3 regions of the Catenuloplanes indicus genome follow, and region 1 is predicted to be linked to each of the others. Evidence: riboswitches for the same ligand, from Rfam matches in the RefSeq annotation. Region 1 holds a riboswitch; each other region holds the start of a gene.
The links. Region 1 has a riboswitch for cobalamin ahead of J2S42_RS02220 (ribonucleoside-diphosphate reductase subunit alpha). Riboswitches for the same ligand answer to the same signal wherever they lie in the genome.
Positions count from the first base shown of each region.

Region 2: it holds a riboswitch for cobalamin, as region 1 does, so the genes downstream of both, J2S42_RS31555 (CbtB domain-containing protein) here and J2S42_RS02220 (ribonucleoside-diphosphate reductase subunit alpha) in region 1, are expected to answer to the same signal.
Region 3: it holds a riboswitch for cobalamin, as region 1 does, so the genes downstream of both, bluB (5,6-dimethylbenzimidazole synthase) here and J2S42_RS02220 (ribonucleoside-diphosphate reductase subunit alpha) in region 1, are expected to answer to the same signal.

Region 1 covers NZ_JAUSUZ010000001.1:404,602-409,851, forward strand. The annotation lists gene J2S42_RS02215 (ribonucleotide-diphosphate reductase subunit beta) at 1-190, opposite strand, end outside; gene J2S42_RS02220 (ribonucleoside-diphosphate reductase subunit alpha) at 229-2,601, opposite strand; cobalamin riboswitch at 2,748-2,964, opposite strand; gene J2S42_RS02225 (hypothetical protein) at 3,136-3,357, shown strand; gene J2S42_RS02230 (DEAD/DEAH box helicase) at 3,512-5,250, opposite strand, start outside.
Region 2 covers NZ_JAUSUZ010000001.1:6,941,114-6,946,363, forward strand. The annotation lists gene J2S42_RS31540 (LLM class flavin-dependent oxidoreductase) at 1-117, shown strand, start outside; gene J2S42_RS31545 (sensor histidine kinase) at 163-2,256, opposite strand; gene J2S42_RS31550 (CbtA family protein) at 2,446-3,195, opposite strand; gene J2S42_RS31555 (CbtB domain-containing protein) at 3,195-3,404, opposite strand; cobalamin riboswitch at 3,438-3,612, opposite strand; gene trmB (tRNA (guanosine(46)-N7)-methyltransferase TrmB) at 3,707-4,441, opposite strand; gene J2S42_RS31565 (cellulose binding domain-containing protein) at 4,582-5,250, opposite strand, start outside.
Region 3 covers NZ_JAUSUZ010000001.1:9,109,656-9,114,905, forward strand. The annotation lists gene J2S42_RS40870 (class I SAM-dependent methyltransferase) at 41-754, shown strand; gene J2S42_RS40875 (hypothetical protein) at 784-1,173, opposite strand; gene pgm (phosphoglucomutase (alpha-D-glucose-1,6-bisphosphate-dependent)) at 1,298-2,965, opposite strand; cobalamin riboswitch at 3,142-3,345, shown strand; gene bluB (5,6-dimethylbenzimidazole synthase) at 3,382-4,020, shown strand; gene J2S42_RS40890 (DUF4184 family protein) at 4,065-4,781, opposite strand; gene J2S42_RS40895 (MarR family winged helix-turn-helix transcriptional regulator) at 4,807-5,250, opposite strand, start outside.

The sequences.
Region 1 (5,250 bases):
CGAAGAACGCGACCAGCCGGGAGACCAGGTGCTGCTCCGCGGGTGAGAGCTTGGCCAGGTCGGCGAGGTCGGCGTGCAGGTCGACCTCCTCCACGGTCCAGGTGTTCTTGATGGCGTCCTTGAACCGGTCGAAGAAGTGCGGGTACTTCATCGGCCGCAGCGTCAGGTCCATTCCGGGGTCGAGCAACATGAAGATCGAATTCCTTCGGGGGTACGTGGTGAGCGGTGCTACTGGCAGGCTTCGCAGGACTCGGGGTTCTCCAGTGAGCAGGCGAGCGCCTCCGCCGCGGAGACGGTGACCGCGGCCGGTGCCCGCACCGCCACGGTCGCCTGCTGGATCCGGGTGGCCGGCCGCGAGCGCAGGTAGTAGCTGGTCTTCAGCCCGGACTTCCAGGCGTACAGGTACATCGAGGACAGCTTGCCGATCGTCGGCGCGCTCAGGAACAGGTTCAGCGACTGCGACTGGTCGATGTACGGCGCGCGGGCCGCGGCCAGGTCGATCAGCGCGCGCTGCGGCAGCTCCCATGCGGTGCGGAACAGCTCCCGCACGTCCGCGGGCAGCTCCGCGATGCCCTGCACCGAGCCCTCGGCACGCTTGATCCGCTCCCGGATCGGCGCGGTCCACAGTCCACGGGCCTTCAGTTCCCGTACCAGATAGGTGTTGATCTGAAGGAACTCGCCGGACATCGTCTCGCGTTTGAACAGGTTGGACACCTGCGGCTCGATGCACTCGTAGGCACCGGCGATCGACGCGATCGTGGCGGTCGGCGCGATCGCCACCAGCAGCGAGTTGCGCAGCCCGGTCGCGGCGATCCGCGCCCGCAGCGCCGCCCACCGCGCGGTCTGCGTGGGCGTGGCCCCCCACAGGTCCGGGTGCAGGTCACCCTTCGCGGCCCGGGTCTGCGCGAACGCCGGGTGCGCGCCGAACTCCTCGGCCAGCGCCGCGGACGACTCCAGCGCGGTCAGGAAGATCTCCTCCTGGACGCGGGTGGACAGTTCCTTCGCCCCGGCCGAGTCGAACGGTAGCCGCAGCGTGAAGAACGCGTCCTGCAGGCCCATCAGCCCGAGCCCGACCGGCCGCCAGCGCGGGTTCGACGCGGCCGCCTGCACCGACGGGTAGTAGTTGATGTCGATCACCCGGTCCAGGAAGACCACCGCGGTCCGTACCGTGGCACGCAGTTTCTCCCAGTCGACGCCGTCCGCGGTCACGTGCGCGCCCAGGTTGACCGAACCCAGGTTGCAGACCGCGGTCTCGTCGTCCGAGTTCACCTCGAGGATCTCGGTGCACAGATTGGACAGGTGGATGGTGTTGCCGGGCACGCCGGTCTGGTTCGACAGCCGGTTCGACGGGTCCTTGAACGTCATCCACCCGTTGCCGGTCTGCGCGAGCGTGCGCATCATCCGGCCGTACAGGTCGCGTGCCTTGACCGTCTTCACCGCCTTCTTCTCCGCCGCGCGGTAGGCGTCGTCGAACGCCGCGCCGTACAGGTCGGGCAGCTCCGGCGCGTCGGACGGGTCGATCAGCGACCAGTCCGCGTCCGCCTCGACCCGGCGCATGAACTCGTCCGGGATCCAGTTGGCCAGGTTCAGGTTGTGGGTGCGCCGGGACTCCTCGCCGGTGTTGTCCCGCAGCTCCAGGAACTCCTCCACGTCCGGGTGCCACGGCTCCAGGTAGACGCACGCCGCGCCCTTGCGCCGGCCGCCCTGGTTGACCGCGGCCACACCGGCGTCCAGCGTCTTCAGGAACGGCACGATGCCGTTGGACCGCCCGTTCGTCCCCCGGATGAGCGCTCTCCGGCCCCGCACCCGGGACCAGGAGATGCCGATCCCGCCGGAGAACTTCGACAGCCTCGCGACCTGGTGGTAGCGCTCGTAGATCGAGTCCAGCTCGTCCCGCGGCGAGTCGACCAGGAAGCAGGACGACATCTGGGTGTGCCGGGTGCCGGAGTTGAACAGCGTCGGCGAGCTGGGCAGATAGGCCAGGCTGGACATCAGGCGGTAGAAGCCGATCGCCTCGTCCACGGTCCGGGACAGGCCGCAGGCGACGCGCAGCAGCCAGTACTGCGGTGTCTCGACGACCCGGCGGGTGTGCGGGTGGCGCAGCAGGTAACGGTCCGCGACCGTGCGCAGCCCGAAATACTCGAAACGCAGGTCGTTGCGCGTGTCGATCGCCGCGTCGAGCGCGTGCCGGTGCGTCTCGGCGAACGCTGCGGTCTCGTCGCCGATCAGCCCCTCCCGGTGCGCCAGCGCGATCGACTCGGCGAACGTGCCGACGCCCTGCTCGGCGACCTCCTCCTCGACCGCCTTGATCAGCAGCCGGGCCGCGAGCCGGGAGTACTGCGGCTCCTCGCCGATCAGCTCCGCCGCGGTCTGGATGGAGAGCTTGTCCAGTTCCTCGGTGGTCGCGCCGTCGTACAGGCCGCTGATCGTCCGGGTCGCCACCCGCAGCGGGTCGACCTCCGTCAGGTCCCCGGCCCGGCGCTCGACCGCACGCACGATCCGGTTGACGTCCACGGGCTCCAGTGCGCCGTCCCGCTTGCGCACCCGCATCGTGCTTCGTGGCGTCTGCTGCGCCGGTACCGCGGTCTCGGTGACCGTCATCCTCGTTCGCTCCTCGCGAGTCCGAATCCCTCGATGAGGTCCTCGGACCGCGCGGGCGCAGGCCACCACCGGGCACGCGTGGATCGCGGCCGCGGTGGCTGGTCGGCGTCGGCCGTCCCGCGCGGCCTCGGACCACCGCGCGTCCGTTTCGGCGCGGTGCGCTGGCAGGTCTTCGGACTCGCGGGCGCCGTGCTGCTCTGCCTACCGGCCGTCGCTTCCCAGGCGCCTGTGACGACACCCAGTGCTTGTGACGGCTTTCGTTCCCACTCACCGCTGCGGGGCAGTCCCGGATTTCCACCGGGTTCCCTCTTGCCTCGGGCACCGCGTCGCCGCACCGCCCGAACCAGCTGCGTGCAACACCATATCTGGGTACGCCCGCCACGCAACCCACTACATCTCGTACCAGCGTGTCGCCAACAACACAGTGCTCCCGGAACGGAGCCCCCGTGTCCACGACGGACCACCGCGATACTTCTATGTGCGTGGATACCCGCTTCCGGCTCCGGCTCCGGCTCCGGCGGAAGGAGCATCCGCATGGTCGAGCTGCGCACCGGCGCATCCACCGATCGGGACCGGATCCGCCGCCTGCGACACCGCGTGTTCGCCGAGGAACCCGGCCAGCGCGAGACCACCACGGACAGACGGCTGCACCACGCCCCCGACAATCCCGACGTAACCATTGGGACTCAAGATCCTTCCATGCACCACCGCCCTTTCACTCGGCCGGAAAGGGCGTGGCGGATGGAAGGATCTTGAGGGTCGCGTCGACGGCGGAGAAGCTCACTCCCCCAGCGGACCCCGGCCACCCCGGGAATCCTCGCCTCCCCGGAGCCGTGACCCGCCGGAGGCAGCCCTTGACCTTCTTCCCTCAGAGACTCGCGGCTCTCGACCTGTCACCCACCGAACCCGGTCAGCGGTTGTAGCGCTCCCGCCGCACGGATGGGCGGCGCCCGCGGATGAAGCTGTGCTGGAGCGCGTCGATGATCATGTCCGCAGCCGATTCCGGAACCTCGACCAGGGAGAACCGGTCGGTGATCTGGATGGCGCCGATCTCGCGGGAGTTGATGCCGGACTCGCCGGCGATCGCGCCGACCAGATCCTGCGGGCGCAGCCCGGCACGCCGGCCGAGCCCGACGAACAGCCGGGTGACCCCCGCGTCGGACGAGTGGTCCCGCCCGGACCGGCCGCGGTCGCCGGGACCGCCGTCCCGGTCCCGGTCACCGAAGCGGCCGTCCCGGTCACGGTCGCCGGAGCGGCCGTCCCGGCGGCTGTCCCGGCCGCTCGGGCGGTCGTCGCGGTTCCGGGGGGTGCGCTCGCGCGGCGGGACCGGCGACGGGATCTCCTCCTCGTCGTCGTCACCGCCGGCCGCCTCGTGCAGCAACTTGATCGCGGCGAGTGCGACGTCCTCGACGTCGTGCTCGCCGGTCAGCGACTCGAGCACGACCCGGAACCGCTCGAAGTCGCCGCCCTCCAGCGCGGTCTCCAGCGACGCGCGGGTCAGTTCCAGGCGCCGGGCGCGCAGGTCGGTCACGGTCGGCAGCTTCTCCAGCGTTATCCGCTGGCCGGTCAGCCGCTCGATCGCCTTCAGCATGCGCTGCTCGCGCGGCTCCGCCAGGGTGATCGCGCACCCCTCGCGGCCGGCCCGGCCGACCCGGCCGATGCGGTGCACGTACGCCTCCGGCGCGACCGGCACGTTGAAGTTGATCACATGGGTGAGCTGTTCCACGTCCAGGCCGCGGGCGGCCACGTCCGTCGCCACCAGCAGCTCGGTGGTGCCGGCGCGCAGCCGGTTCATCACCCGGTCGCGCTGGTCCTGGCTCATCCCGCCGTGCAGCGCCTCGGCGCGATAGCCGCGCCCGTTCAGCGTCTCGGTGACCTGGTCGACCTCTTCCCGGGTACGGCAGAAGACGATCGCCGCGGTCGGCGCCTCGACGTCCAGGATCCGGCCGAGCGCGGCCGCCCGGTAGGGCCGGGCCACGATGTAGGCGCTCTGCCGGACCAGCGGCATCTCGCCCGGCTCGACGGTCTTGCGGCCCATCGTGATCCGGACCGGTTCGCGCAGGTGGCGGCGCGCGATCGCGTCGATCCGCGGCGGCATGGTGGCGGAGAACAGCACGGTCTGCCGTTCCGCCGGCGTCTCCGCCAGGATCGCCTCGATGTCCTCGGCGAAGCCCATGTCCAGCATCTCGTCGGCCTCGTCCAGCACGACCGTGCGTACGTCGCCGAGGTGCAGCGTGCCCCGGTCGATGTGGTCGAGGACCCGGCCGGGCGTACCGACGACCACGTCGACACCGCGGGCCAGCGCGCCGAGCTGCCGGCCGATCGGCTGGCCGCCGTACACCGGCAGGACGCGGACGCCGAGTTCCTTGCCGTACCGGTGCACCGCCTGGGAGACCTGTTCGGCCAGCTCACGGGTGGGCACCAGGACGAGCGCGCACGGTTCGGTCTCGCGCCGGTTCGCGTCCAGGCCCTGCAGCAGCGGCAGCGAGAACGCGGCGGTCTTGCCGGTGCCGGTCGCGGCCTGGCCGACCAGGTCGTGCCCGGCGACGAGCGGCGGGATCGCCTCCCGCTGGATCGGGGTCGGCTCCTCGTAGCCGAGGGTGGTCAGCGCGCGCAGCAGTTCCGCGCGCAGACCCAGCCCGGAGAAGC
Region 2 (5,250 bases), 6.5 Mb from region 1:
GAGGGCGTCCTGCCCATCCTGCGCGAGCGCGGCCTGTGGCAGCACCCGGCCGGCGAGCCCACCCTGCGCGACACCGTGACCGTCCCGTTCACCCCCGAGCCGGTTCGATCCAGCTGACCGCCGTACCCGGCCATGGCTGATCGCGCCGGTTACGGCGTGGTGCTACTCCGTGCTGTTCATCGGGAGGCGGATCTGGAACGCGGTGCCGGAGTCCGGGTTGAGCAGCGCGATCGTGCCGTGGTGGCGTTCGATGATGGCACGGCTGATCGCCAGGCCGAGACCGCTGCCCGGGATCGCCCGGTCGCGCGTTCGGGAGCTGCGGTAGAAGCGGGAGAACAGCCGGTCGCGCTCGTCCGGTGGGATGCCGATCCCGCGGTCCGCCACGACCAGCTCGGCCACGTAGTCGCCGTCCGCGGCGAGCGTGACCGTGACCTCGCCGCCGTCCGGGCTGTACTTGATGCCGTTGCCGATCAGGTTGTCCAGCACGCGCCGCAGCCGCATCCGGTCGCCCGGCAGGACCAGCGACTCGGGTGCGTCCACGCGCAGCGTGATCGAGTCGCCGGTCAGCGAGGCGCGGGCCGCGTCGGCCGCCTCACGGACCACCTCGGCCAGGTCGCACGGGGTGAGCTGCACGGTGGCGTGGCCGGTGTCCAGCGCGGCCAGGTCCAGCAGGTCGTCGATGATGCCGCGGAGCAGCGTGGTGTTGCGGTCGATCACCTCCAGCAGCGCCGGGCCGTCCGCGGTCAGCTGCGCCGGTGTGGCCTCGCGGAGCAGGCTGGTGTACGCGCTGATCGAGGTCAGCGGCGTCCGCATCTCGTGCCCGATCAGCGCGAGATACTCGTCCTTGCTGCGGGCCAGCTGCAGCTCCAGGTCCTCGGCCCGGCGGCGCTCCAGGAACTGGCCGACGTGCGCGGCGATCCCGGCCAGCAGCGCGACCAGCGCGTCCTCCGGGTCCTCGACGACCTCGGCGAAGAACGCGAGCACGCCGAGCGTGTCGTCGCCGGACCGGACCGGGATGGCCAGGGCGGCGTGCAGTTGCGACGTCTCGATCGTGTCCGCGGGCAGCAGCGCCTCACCGTCGGCCAGGTCGCGGATCCAGACCGGCTCGCCGGTCAGCCACGCCTTGCCGGAGATCCCCTGGCCGTACGCGAGCTGATCCGGCACGTGCATCGCGGCCACGCTGCCCGGCGCGCTCCAGTGCGCGGCGGCCCGCAGCACGCCGCCGGGGCCGTCGACCAGCCACAGTTCCGCGTGCGCCCAGCCGAGCGTGCGGACCACGGCCTCGAGCACCCGTGGCCCGGCCTCGGTCGCGCTCGCGGCCTCGGCCAGCGCGGACGCGACCGCCAGCTCACAGTCGCGGAACCGTTCGGTGCGCTTCAGCTCGGTGACGTCCTGGAGCGCGATCACGGCGCCGAGCCGCTCACCGGACGCGTCCGCGATCGGCTGGCCGTCCACCAGCAGCACGCGCGGGCGCTGCATCGGCGAGTCCGCCAGCACCTCCAGCCCGTGCAGTTCCTCACCGGCGAACGCGCGGGACAGCGGCGTGTCGTCCGGCGCCATCGGCCGCCCGTCCGCGTGCCGGAGCCCGAAGTCGAGCGGGTGGCCGCCGGACGCGAACGGCTCCGGCGTACGCCCGGTGAACCGCAGCATCGGCGCGTTGATCAGCACCCGGCGGCCGGCCGCGTCGCAGGCGACCACGCCGTCGTGCAGGTTGTCCAGCACCGCGTCCAGGAAGCGCCGGTGCCGGTCCGCGTTCTCCAGCGCCTCCCGCTCGGCCACGAACGTGCCGCACACCTCGGCCGCGTGCCCGACCACGGACTGCTCCGCCGCGGTCCAGTCGCGCGGCGTGTAGTCGACCACCGCGCAGACGCCGACCACCGCGCCGGTCCGGGACCGGACCGGATAGCCGAGGTAGGCCCGCGCGTCCGCCTGCCGCACCGGCGCGTCCGGCGGTACCCGCGCGTCGTCGAGCACGTCGTGCACGACCAGCGGGCAGCCGGAGTCCAGGATCACCCCGGCGAGCGTGGACGCGGCCGGGATCGCGCCCAGGTCGGCCCAGGCGGCGGGCAGGTGGTAGCCGCCGCTCATCAGCATGCGGCGCCCTTCCAGCAGCTGGACCAGGCCGGTCGGCGCGCCGGTCGCCCGCGCGGCCAGTTCCGCGAGCCGGTCCGCGGCGTCCTGTGAGAGCGAGCGGCGCGAGACGTGCACCCAGTCCGCGTCCGTGCCGGTCACGGCGGTGCTGCCCGTCGTCGCCACCGGCCCGTTCCTCTCGTCGCGCCTGCTCTTCTCCTGTCAGGTTAAAGCGGCGAGCTGCCTCAAAACCGGCAAATCACGGACCGGCGCGTACGACGTCCGCGCCCCACCGCCCGATTCCGCACCGCTCGGCGCCATGCCGGAGCGGCACGCACGGCCGCCGCCCGGAGCAGCGGGCGGCGGCCTGGTGGGTCAAGCCGCGGTCGCGGCCACGTCCGGGCGGACCGCCCTCGGCGACCGTGGAGTGAGCAGCAGGCCCAGCGTGGCGCCCATCGTCGCCCACATCGCGGCCAGCTCGGCCAGCGACGCGACCCGGAAGTCCCAGATCAGCTGCGGCGGCACGTCCGCCGGGAGCTCTCCGCCGGTGGCCGGCCAGATCAGCATGAGCACCGTGTAGCCGGCGATCCCGGTCAGCACGCCGGCGGTCACCGCGAGTGGCGCCGACTGCCCGCGGGCCACCAGCACCTGCCGGACCAGCACGGCCAGCCAGGAGATCGCCGCCGCGGCCGCGATCAGTGACAGGTACTGCGCGGTGCGTGCGCCCACCGTGTCCGGGTCGCCGACCGCGGGCGGGTTCGCCGGGTACTTCAGCGCCGGGACCAGTGCGAACGACACGAACCCGAGGAACGCCAGCAGCGTCGCCCGGCCGAAGTCGGTGCGCCCGGGCAGCCGGTGCCGCACCCGCGCGAACACCACGGCCAGCACCAGCGCGAGGCAGACCGCGACCGCGAGCGCGGCCACCATGCCGCCGGCGATCTGCGTGGCGCGGCCGACGAGCGCCTCCTCCGCGGGCTCACCCGCGGTGCGCGCCTCCTCCACGGCGAGCGCGCGCTCGATGACCGGCTCGACGACGACGAAGGCGACCAGCGAGGCGGCCACCCCGGCCGCGACGCCGGCGAGCGCGCCCCGCCGCAGCACGCCGCCCAGCGTGACCGCGCCCATCAGTGACACGGAACGCCGAGCGCGTGCCGGCCGTCGTGGGTGAACTCGTGCAGGTACTCCGCGACCGCGCCGGTCGTGACCAGCCCGTTCTCCTGCAGCAGCAGGTAGAACACGACGAGCGCGACGACGGCCAGCAGCCAGGCGAGCAGCGGCACCCGGATCGGGGCGACGGCGGGGTCGACGGCCGGTGCGGAAACGTGGGACGGCATGATGAATGATCCTCTCGTCCATGCCTCGTGGCGATGTGATGCGTCGCCATGGCCGGTCTCCTGGCTCCCGGATCATCACGCCCGCCCCGGCCTTCCCAGACCCGCGAGGATCCGGTGGCGAGGGTGGAGCGGGCACTCCCCGGTCACAGTGGCGAGGACCGCGCCGGAATCACACCGGCTTCCCGAGCACCATGGCCCGCGCAGCGTACCGCCGCCCGAATTCCGCGGACAAGAGCTGGTGATCGATGCCCCACATGATCGAGGCGCCGTGCACAGCGTGCACGGCGCCTCGATGACCGGCTCTAGACCTGCTCGTCCTCGGTGGGGGAGCGGTGGAAGATCACGTCGTAGATGCGGCGGTGGGCCGCGATGCCACGGCGCTCGAACTTCGTCATCGGACGGTGCTCCGGCCGCGGCGCGAACCGGTCGAACGCGTTGGTCAGGCCCGGTTCCGCGGTCAGCGTCTCCAGCATGGCCTCCGCGTACTCCGCCCAGTCGGTGGCGCAGTGCAGCGTGCCGCCCGGGCGCAGCCGCGAGCGGAGCAGCCCGACGTGCGCGGGCTGGATCAGCCGGCGCTTGTGGTGCCGCGCCTTCGGCCACGGGTCCGGGAAGAAGACGTGGATCGCGTCCAGCGAGCCGGGCGCGAGCTGGTGACCGACCAGCGTCAGCGCGTCGCCGAGCGCGACCCGCACGTTCGTTAGGCCGCGGCGCTCGCTCATGCTCAGCAGGTTGCCGACGCCGGGCGTGTGCACCTCGACCGCCAGGTAATCGCGCTCCGGGTCGGCCGCGGCCATCGCCACGGTCGCCTCACCCATGCCGGAACCGATCTCCAGCACCGTGGGCGCCTCGCGGCCGAAGAGCGCGGCGAGGTCGAGCGGCAGCGCCGTGGCCGGGTCGAGCGGCACGTCGACGCCGTGGCTCTCCCACAGCCGCTCCATCGCGTCGTGGTGCTTCGGACTCATCCGCCCCCGGCGGGGATGGAACGTCCGCACCCGGGCGGGAGGCAGCGCGTTGATCTGATCGGCCAGCGCCTCCATGTCCGCGGACAGCTGGAGCGCTTCGTCAAGATCAGTGTTCGTCTCGATACTCATCAGACCCAAGACAATACCCAGCGGGTACGACAGAAGCGCAGCTCCCGCCGTACCCGTGCTGGGGTTTAGTGGTTGTTTGCGGGTGTTTATCCGAAAGTGCAGGTAGTGGCAGGAGTCGGATTACTCCCCGTCCACGACGCGATGAACCCGGCCGTGGTGGAGGCGCCCGGCGCGAGCACGCCGTTCCAGGACGCGTTGCTCACCGTGACATCGACACCCGATTGGGTGACATTCCCACCCCACGCCTGCGACACGGTCTGCCCGGCGCCGAACGCGAACCGCGCGGTCCACGACCGGCTGGCCGCGCTACCGCCGTTGGCGATCACCACCTCGCCCTGGAAGCCGCCCTGCCACTGACCGACGATCGTGTACGTGGCGGTGCAGCCCCCGCCGGAGCCGCCGGTGGGCGTGGGGCTGCCGGTCGGTCCGGGCGTCGGGCCGGCCGTCGGCGACGGGCTGCCGGTGCCGGTCGGCGTCGGCGTGGGCTGGGTGCCGTTGATGGCCGCGACCAGCGGCGCATACCACCTGTTCGCGATCTTCGCGTCGCCGGCCGCGTTCGGGTGCACGCCGTCGCCGGTGTCGGTCGCCGGTACGAAACCGGTCCACTGATCCACCACCGTGATCGGCGACGCGGCCGTGCTCCTCGACGCGGCCCACGCCGGGATCGCCGCGTTGAACGCCACGGTCCGCGCCGCGCACTCGGTGCAGCTCGGCGGGTCAACCGGGATGATCTGCGCGACCAGGATGCGCATGCC
Region 3 (5,250 bases), 8.7 Mb from region 1:
GTCGCCCGTGCGTCAACCGCTTTCGGGGTACCCTCGGCCGGTGTTCTCGCCACACGGACCGTCGCTGCGTGAGCTGGCCGGGCAGGCGCTGACCTCGGTCGAGCGCGGCTACGACCTGCTGGCGCCGAAGTTCGACCACACCCCGTTCCGTACGCCGGACCCGCTGCTCGACGCGACCGCGGCGGCGCTCCGCACGCACGGCCCGTTCCGCACCGGGCTGGACGTGTGCACCGGCACCGGCGCCGGTCTGGGCGTGCTCGGGCCGCTCTGCACCGAGCGGGTCACCGGCGTGGACTTCAGTGCCGGGATGCTCGACCGGGCCCGCGCGGCCCACCCGGGCGCCACGCTGGTCCGGGCGGACGCGCGCGAGCTGCCGTTCGACGCGGAGTTCGACCTCGCGGTCACGTTCGGCGCGCTCGGCCACTTCGAGCCGGCCGAGCGTCCCGCGCTGTTCGGCGGCGTGCACCGTGCGCTGCGGCCGGGCGGTCTGTTCGCGGTGCCGGTCGGCACGCCGCCACCGGTGACCTCACCGGCGTACTGGGTGACGACCGGCTTCGACGCGGCTATGCGGGTGCGCAACGCGCTGTGGCGGCCGCCGTTCGTCATGTACTACCGGATCATGACGCAGCCCGCGATCCAGGCCGCGCTGACCGCGGCCGGGTTCACCGTCGACGCCGTCGACCTCCCCGCGCTCGGCCACCGCCGCGACGGCACCCCGCGCTGCCGCCTCCTCCTCGCCCGCAGGCCCGTCTGAGCCCGCAGGCCCGTCTGAGCCCGTCCGGGTCAGGGCATGCCCGCGGCGGCGCAGGCGGTCTGGAGCGGGCTGATGTCGTCGAGGTCCATCGGGGGCAGCGGGATGGCATCGCTGAGGATCGAGCCGCCGTCGCGGTGCAGGCGGTCGTAGAGGCCGGCGGTCTGGAGCACCTCCTCGTCCGACCGTTCGAGGTCCTTGCCGATCTGCGCGCGCTCGGCCAGGTCCGGGACGGTACCGGCGACCGCGTGCGCCTCGAGGCGCGCGCAGGCGGCGATGCCCGGGTCCTCCGGTGCGGGAATGAGCCAGAAGACCGCGGCACCGACCGCGGCGATCACGGCGATACCGCGGGCGAACGCGATCGCGTTCGCCCGGTTGACGGTCACCGTCCACGGATCGTCGGGCGTTTCGGAATACGTCACGAGCGAAGATCATCCGATAGACGGAACCGCGCCGCATCCCCTTTCCGGCGCCCGGTGGCGGCTCGGCGGTCCGGCGTGACCGGACCGCCGCCGAGAGCCGAGATCCCGCCTCCGGGATCGGGGATCAGGCCTTCAGCGCCGCCGACACCAGGTCCCGCGCCTCCTCCTGGATCTGCGCCAGGTGGTCGTCGCCCTTGAAGGACTCCGCGTAGATCTTGTAGACGTCCTCGGTGCCGGACGGCCGGGCCGCGAACCAGCCGTTCTCCGTCGTCACTTTCAACCCGCCGAGCGCGGCCCCGTTGCCCGGCGCGGACGTGAGCGTGGCCGTGATCGGCTCACCGGCCAGCGACGTCGCCGTGACCTGGGACGGCGACAGCTTCGCCAGCACCGCCTTCTCCTCGCGGGTGGCGGGCGCGTCGATGCGCGCGTAGGACGGCGTGCCGAACCGCTCCACCAGCTCGCCGTAGTGCTGGGACGGCGACTTCCCGGTCACCGCCTGGATCTCGGAGGCGAGCAGGCAGAGCAGGATGCCGTCCTTGTCGGTGGTCCAGACCGAGCCGTCGCGGCGCAGGAACGACGCGCCGGCGCTCTCCTCGCCGCCGAACGCGACGGAGCCGTCGAGCAGGCCGGGCACGAACCACTTGAAGCCGACCGGCACCTCGATCAGGCGGCGGCCGAGCGACGCGGCCACCCGGTCGATCATCGAGGAGGAGACGAGCGTCTTGCCGACCGCGGCGTCGGCGGACCAGCCGGAGCGGGAGCCGTACAGGTACTGGATCGCGACCGCGAGGTAGTGGTTCGGGTTCATCAGGCCGCCGTCCGGCGTGACGATGCCGTGCCGGTCCGCGTCCGCGTCGTTGCCGGTGGCGATCTGGTACGCGTCACGCTTGCCGATCAGCGACGCCATCGCGTACGGCGAGGAACAGTCCATCCGGATCTTGCCGTCCCAGTCCAGCGTCATGAACGGCCAGGCCGGGTCGGTCTCCGGGTTCACCACGGTCAGGTCCAGGCCGTGCCGGGACGCGATCTCGCCCCAGTACGCCACGCTGGCGCCGCCGAGCGGGTCCGCGCCGATCCGCACGCCCGCGTCGCGCACCGCGTCCAGGTCGAGCACGGACGGCAGGTCGTCCACGTAGGACGCGAGATAGTCGTACCGGCCGGTGGTGTCCGCGTTGACCGCGCGCGCGTACGGCATCCGCCGCACGCCGGTCAGGCCGTCGGCGATCAGCGCGTTCGCCCGGTCCTGGATCCACTTGGTGGCGTCCGTGTCGGCCGGGCCGCCGTTCGGCGGGTTGTACTTGAAGCCGCCGTCGGCCGGTGGGTTGTGCGACGGCGTGACGACCACGCCGTCCGCGAGCCCGTTGCGCTTGCCCCGGTTCGCGGTCAGGATCGCGTGCGACAGCGCCGGCGTCGGCGTGAACCCGTCCCGGCTGTCCAGCAGCACGGTGACGCCGTTCGCCGCGAACACCTCGACCGCGCTTATCGTGGCCGGCTCGGACAGCGCGTGCGTGTCCCGCCCGATGAACAGCGGCCCGTCGACGCCCTGCTCCTCCCGGTACTCACAGATCGCCTGGCTGATCGCCACGATGTGGTCCTCGTTGAACGCGGACTTCAGCGACGACCCACGGTGCCCGGACGTACCGAACGCCACCTGCTGCGCGGGCACGCTCACATCCGGATGCCGATCACGATAGGCGGCGAGCAACTCCGCCACATCGATCAGATCGCCCGGCTCCGCGGGCTGGCCGGCACGGGGGTGAACAGACACAGCGGTCTCCTCGGGTTCGCGCATGAGGACGTCTCCCCCCGACCCTAATGTCCACCAGCGCCACCCGCCCGCCACACCCCCAAGATCAAGAACGTCCGGAGCTGATGTTCCCACTTCCGGCGTGGCCGCTGTGATGTCCGTACCGCCGGGTTCTGGATCCGGCCCCGGAGGCGCGCGAGCGGGACGGGTAGGGTGCGGGGTGGCACGAACTGTTGCGAGGTGCCCGGCCGGAGGCGGCCGGGAGAATCGGGAAGCCGGTGTGAATCCGGCACGGGCCCGCCGCGGTGACCGGGGAGCCGCCGCCCATGCGCGTACGCGCGGCCACTGGCCCTGACCGGCTGGGAAGGCGGGCGGTGAGGTGACGATCCGGGAGTCCGAAGACCGGCCTCGCGCCTGGTGACCCCGGCATGCCCGGGGCCGGACCGCAGCGGGAGCCTGCCGTGAACCATGACCTGTACGAGATCATCCACCGTCGCCGCGACGTGCGCGGCCAGTTCACCGGCGAGCCGGTGCCGGACGACGTGCTGGACCGGGTGCTCGACGCCGCGCACGCCGCACCGAGCGTGGGCCTGTCCCAGCCGTGGGATTTCGTGATCGTCCGCGGGCGCGCGGCGCGGGAGCAGTTCCACGCGCACGTACGCCGGGAGCGAGAGATCTTCGCGGCCACGCTGGACGGTGACGCGGCGGCCCGGTTCGCGCGCATCAAGATCGACGGAGTGCTGGAGTCGACGCTGTCCATCGTGGTCACCTACGACCCGGACCGCGGCGGTCCCGCCGTGCTCGGGCGGCACGCGATCGCGGACGCCGGCCTCTACTCCGCCTGTCTCGCGGTGCAGAACCTGTGGCTGGCCGCGACCGCGGAACGGCTCGGCGTGGGCTGGGTGTCGTTCTACCGCGAGGAGTTCGTCCGCGATCTGCTCGGCATCCCGGCGACGATCCGGCCGATCGCGTGGCTGTGCATGGGGCCGGTCACGCACCTCGAGGAGACCCCGGACCTGGAACGCCACGGCTGGCGCCGACGCCGCCCACTGCACCTCGCCCGGCACGACGACCGCTGGGGCGGCCGGGACCGGCGATAGGCCGGCGGGTCACGGAACGTGGTGGCGGGTGCCGCGGCGGCGGATCAGTGGCGTGTGGCGCGCTCCGGGGACGGCGCCGTGTGCAGCGCGGACGCGGTCAGCAGGGAGAGCGCGAACACGCCGATCAGGCGGGCGCCCGTGGTGTGCACCAGGAAGGCGCCCGGCAGCTGGGAGATCAGCACCGTGCCGGCCACGGCCACCAGCGCGGCGGCACCCCAGAACCGGCCCCGCCGCGTCGCCACGGCCGGTGGATCGCCGTGCCAGGCGCGCAGCAGCCGGCGTCGTCCGATGTGGACCGCCAGCAGCAGCGAGGCGATCGCGCCGCCGACCGTCGAGGCCAGATCGGCGACCGGCGCGTGCTCGGTGACCGCGTCCCAGACCTGGTGGGACGCGGCACCGAGCAGCGCCGACAGCACGGTCACCAGGAACGCCGGGCGGCTCGCGCCCAGCACGCCGTAGTCGCGCGGCGCCAGCCACACCGGCCGCGCGGGCAGGTGCGCGGCGACGACCGGCGCGGCCCGGCGCACCAGGATCGCGCACGCCAGCGTGACCGGCAGGCAGAACAGCGGAAGGCCGGCCGGCCCGTGCGCCAGCTGGTAGAGCGCGATACCGCGGACCGACTCCAGGACGGTGCCGTCCAGCGCGTACGCCAGGTCCGGCGACGCCGACCCGATCACCAGCGCCACCCCGTCGAACCAGCGTGGCCGCCACAATTTGAGCGGGAGCGGTAACGCGGCGTGCGAGGGGAACGTCAGCGGCATGCCCGCACCCTAGCGATGGATGAGGTCAGCGGGCGTGGCGGCGGTGCAGGCCGGCGAGCCGGCCGAGCGTGTCGGTCACGGTGCGGCGCTGCCGGTCGGTGAGCGCGGCCGCCGCGTCGGCGATGTCGTCCGCCAGTGGCCGCAGCTCGTCAACCAGCCGCTGCCGCGCGTACGGCGTGATCGCGACCGTCTGCCGGCGCCGGTCCGTGAGGTGCGGCCGCCGTTTCGCGAAGCCGCGCTGCTCCAGCCGGTCGACCAGCCCGGTCGCGGCACCGGACGTGACACCCAGCAGCCGGCCGAGTTCGACCGGACCCATCGGTTCGCCGGAGATCGAGAGGTGCTTGAGCGCGAGGTAGTCGCCCGCGGTCAGGCCCATGCGGCGGGCGACGGCCGCGTCGAGTTCGGCGGCGGCGACGGCGAGGTGGTGCACGGCCCACGCCAGATCGCCCGCGGCGGACGGATGCTCGGA